2 regions of the Dechloromonas sp. HYN0024 genome follow, and region 1 is predicted to be linked to the other one. Evidence: predicted binding sites of a transcription regulator. Region 1 holds the regulator's gene; the other holds the start of a gene.

Region 1 (2,202 bases):
GATCGGCAGCCTGACGTCGATGACCACTCAGTACGACCGCGCGGCTAATGCGCTGGCCTACATCTCGCCTGCCTTTGCCGGCTTCACGGTGATCCTTGCTACAGCCACCAATACGCAGGGCGCCGAAGGCAGCCTGAACACCGTCCACTCGCCGATGACCGCGCCTACCCGCGGCAATAACGGTGACGACCGCTTGTTGTCCGCCAACCTGATTTATGCGAATGGCCCGCTGAGCATCGATCTTGACTACGAAACCACACGTGCTGTTGGTTATGACAAAGACCGCCTCTATGTTGCAACCACTGGCGCTTCATACGACTTTGGCGCAGTGAAGGTCAGCGGCGTCTACGACGTCATCAAGGGTGATGTAAACTCGTTCATCGGCGGCAACGCAGTGGGTCCTCTCCTGGGCGTTCCTGCTGGTCAGAGATATGATCGCCGCAACTGGTTCGTCGGCGCCACGGTGCCGCTCGGCAAGTTCTCCGTGCTGGGTTCGTTCGGTCAGGTCAAGGACAAGACCGTGTCCAACGCCGATGCATGGAAAATCGGCGTCGGCGCACGCTACGCCCTGTCCAAGCGCACTGAACTGTACGCTGACTACGCGCATATCAAGAACGACAGCGCTGCAGGTTACTCCATTGGTAACAATATCGTCGCGGGCGTTGGCGTCAACGGCCTGGCGATGGGTATGAAGCACTCGTTCTAAGCAATCGAATTGCCCGGACGCCTTGCGTTATTGTGAGTCGTCCGGGAGCAGGAATCTTGCGTCAGATGTCTTCATTACATCTGTTTGGGGCACCCTTCGGGGTGCCCCATTTTTTGTCTTGCTCAGACCGCCCGGTGATTCATCAGGGCCTTGAGCCCGTTCACGTTGAGAATCCGGATGTGTTTCTGCTGGACGGCGATGTGGCCTTCTTCCTGGAAGCGGGAGAAAGCGCGCGACACCGTTTCCAGCTTGAGGCCGAGATAGCTGCCGATTTCCTCGCGCGTCATGCGCAGGTAGAACTCGGCATGCGAGAAGCCGCGTGCGGTAAAGCGTTGTGAAAGGTTGAGCAGAAAGGCGGCCAGTCGCTCTTCAGCACGCATTGTGCCGAGCAGCATCATGACGCCGTGGTCGCGGACGATTTCGCGGCTCATGACCTTGTGGAAATGGTGCTGCAACGTGTGGATTTCCCGCGACAGTCCTTCGAGCCGCGAAAAGGGAATAGCGCAGATCTCGCTGTCTTCCAGGGCAATGGCGTTGCAGGTGTGGTGTTCGGTGCTGATGCCGTCAAGGCCGAGCAGTTCGCCGGCCATCTGGAACCCTGTTACCTGGTCGCGGCCGTCTTCGAGCAGCACGTCGGTCTTGAAAAAGCCGCTGCGGATGGCGTAGATGGCGTCGAAAGCCTCGCCGGCCCGGTAGAGATGGTCGCCGCGCTTGATCCGGCGCCGGGTCGACACCATGTCGTCGAGCTTTTCCAGCTCCTCGAGGCTAAGGCCAAGCGGCAGGCATAGCTCGCGCAGGTTACAATTGGAGCATGCCGTCTTGATGACCGACAGCGTGACTTCTTGATTTAACGGGTGTGTTTGAGGCATTCGCAACCTGCGTTCGCTTGATCCATGTCAACCATAAATTCGAACCTTCCGAACATAATCAGACCTACTTTTTTTGGCTGGCCCAATGAATTTCGCAACCGAAAACCTCGTCTTCGATCCCCAGATCATTCGCCGTTTTGACGTCAACGGTCCACGTTACACGTCTTATCCGACGGCCGACCGCTTCGTTGAAGCCTTTGATGCCGAGGCCGCCAACCTGTGGCTGGGCAAACGCAACATCGGCGGGATTAGTCGACCGCTCTCATTATACTTCCACATCCCTTTCTGCAACACCATTTGCTACTACTGTGCGTGTAACAAGATCATTACCAAGGATCATGGGCGCAGCGGCAAATATCTGAAATATCTGGCCAAGGAGCTGGATATGCAGGCGGCGGCGCTGGAAGGTCGCGATGGCGAGCACGAGGTCATCCAGTTGCATTGGGGCGGCGGTACGCCGACTTTCCTGTCGCATGACGAAATGCGACAGCTCATGGGCGAGACGCGCAAGCATTTCAAGCTGCTGGATGGCGGCGAATATTCGATCGAAGTCGACCCGCGCAAGGTCGATACGGCGACTGTTGCCCTGCTCGGCGAACTCGGCTTCAATCGGATGAGCGTCGGTGT
Region 2 (2,202 bases), 150 kb from region 1:
CGCTCGGCTTCGCGCTTTTCCTGGGCAAAGGCCTTGACGACGCGGATGCCGGGAATGGTGTCGGCCAGCACATTGGTCACTTCGGCCCAGACGCGGTCCACCTTCTCGAAGCCGGTGCGCAGCTTGTCGCGCACGTAGTGGATCATCCAGGCGATGAAGGGCAGCGGCAGCAGGGTGACGATGGCCAGCCAGTGGTTGATCGAGAAGAGGATGCTCGCCGTCATGATGATCATCAGGATGTCGGTGGCGAAATCGAGCAGGTGCAGCGAGAGGAAGACATTGATGCGGTCGGTTTCGGTGCCGATGCGGGCCATCAGGTCACCGGTGCGCTTGCCGCCGAAATATTCGAGCGACAGGCCGAGCAGGTGTTCGTAGGTGGTGGTGCGCAGGTCGCGGCCGATCCGTTCGGAGACCAGAGCCAGGATGTAAGTGCGCGCCCAGCCCAGCAGCCAGGCGACCATGGCCGCGCCAAACAGGCCGCCGAGGTACATGCTGACCAGGTTCCAGTCAATCGGTTTGCCGTTCTGGAAAGGGATCAGGACGTTGTCCATGAGCGGCATGGTCAGGTAGGGCGCAACCAGCGTCGCTGCCGTCGACATCAAGGTGAGCAGAAAGCCGCTCAGCAATTGCCATTTGTAAGGCCGGGCGAAGCGCCACAGGCGGAACAGCGTCCATGTCGACGGCGGTGTGGCGGTTTCATAGGTACAGATCGGGCACTCGTCCTGACCCGGCTCGAGCGGTGCCTTGCATTTGGGGCAGCAGTCATCCAGGGGACGTTCGACCGGCTGGCCGGTGGTCACGCTGTGCAGGTGCAGATCGAATTCGGTAATGACGCGCAGGGCGGCCAGATTGTTGCCCAGCGTATAGCGCCAGTTGGCCAGGCGGCCTTGCGCATCGACCAGTTCCAGCGTGCCGACGCCAGCGTGGTCGTGGTGGTTGAGTTTGAGCCCGGCACTCAGTGGCCATTCGCTCCAGCCGGCTTCACCCGGCGAGCGGGCGAGCAGTCGCCGATTGGTGATGAGGACAAGGCCGGATGCGAACTGCAGTCGGTTATCGAGGTCTATCTCGACCCAGGCCTGGGTCTTTTCGTCGGTGGCCAGCTTCGCCTCCAGCTCGGCGGCCCAGCGGCCTGGGAGCACCGGCTCATTGCTGGCGGGGGTTTGTGCATTTGGGGTCATCCGGCGAGTATACCGCAAGGGTAGCCTTGCTCACCTAACCGTCCGGTTTTCAAGGGCTTGACGCACGTCAAGGTATCGCCGGCCGAGCTGCCGTTGAATACGGCGAAGCCAAGGACAAGGAATTCCATGTTTCGCATCTCCCAGTACATGCAGGAAATCGCTGCGCCAACCGCCGTCGGCCCCAGACGCAATCCGCCCGGCCCGGTGGTGATCTGGAATCTGATCCGTCGCTGCAACCTGACCTGCAAGCATTGCTACTCGATTTCCGCCGATACCAACTTCCCCGGCGAGTTGAGTACCGAGCAGGTTTATACGGTGATGGACGATCTCCGGGGCTACAAGGTGCCAGTGCTCATTCTTTCCGGCGGCGAACCGCTGCTCCGGCCGGATATCTATGATATTGCCAAGCGCGCTAAGGCCAAGGGTTTCTATGTCGGGTTGTCGTCCAATGGCACGTTGATCGACGAGCGAAATATCGACAACATCGCCGAATGCGATTTCAACTATGTCGGGGTCTCGCTCGACGGCATCCGTGAAACGCACGACAGGTTCCGTCGCCAGGAGGGGGCTTTCGAGGCATCGCTTAAAGGCATCCGGCTGTGCCGCGACCTTGGCCTGAAAATCGGCGTCCGCTTCACCATGACGCAGGACAACGCCCATGACCTGCCCGGCCTGCTCAAGCTGGTCGAGGATGAAGGCATCGACCGATTCTACTTTTCGCATCTCAACTATGCCGGGCGTGGCAACAAAAACCGTAAGGATGATGCCCAGCACCAGTTGACGCGCTGGGCGATGGACCTGCTTTTCGAGACCTGTTGGACGTATCAGCAGCGTGGGCTGAACAAGGAGTTCACCACCGGCAACAACGACGCCGATGGCGTCTATTTCCTGCACTGGGTGCGCCGCCGGTTCCCGGAACAGGCGGCCCATGTCGAGGCTAGGCTGCGCCAGTGGGGTGGCAACGCCTCGGGGGTCAATGTGGCGAACATCGACAACCTCGGCAATGTGCATCCGGACACCATGT

Evidence for each region. The regulator FNR, encoded in region 1, switches genes on or off when oxygen is low (the NO sensors DNR and NnrR bind a similar motif). The targets are predictions, from matches to a motif close to TTGANCTAGNTCAA.
Region 2: the regulator FNR is predicted to act here: its motif matches at 1,236-1,249, upstream of nirJ (heme d1 biosynthesis radical SAM protein NirJ).

What each region holds. Positions count from the first base shown of each region.
Region 1 is NZ_CP031842.1:2,269,671-2,271,872, reverse strand. Features, by position in the region: gene HYN24_RS10875 (porin) at 1-706, shown strand, start outside; gene fnr (fumarate/nitrate reduction transcriptional regulator Fnr) at 829-1,575, opposite strand; gene hemN (oxygen-independent coproporphyrinogen III oxidase) at 1,661-2,202, shown strand, end outside.
Region 2 is NZ_CP031842.1:2,423,043-2,425,244, reverse strand. Features, by position in the region: gene HYN24_RS11605 (ABC transporter ATP-binding protein) at 1-1,139, opposite strand, end outside; gene nirJ (heme d1 biosynthesis radical SAM protein NirJ) at 1,305-2,202, shown strand, end outside.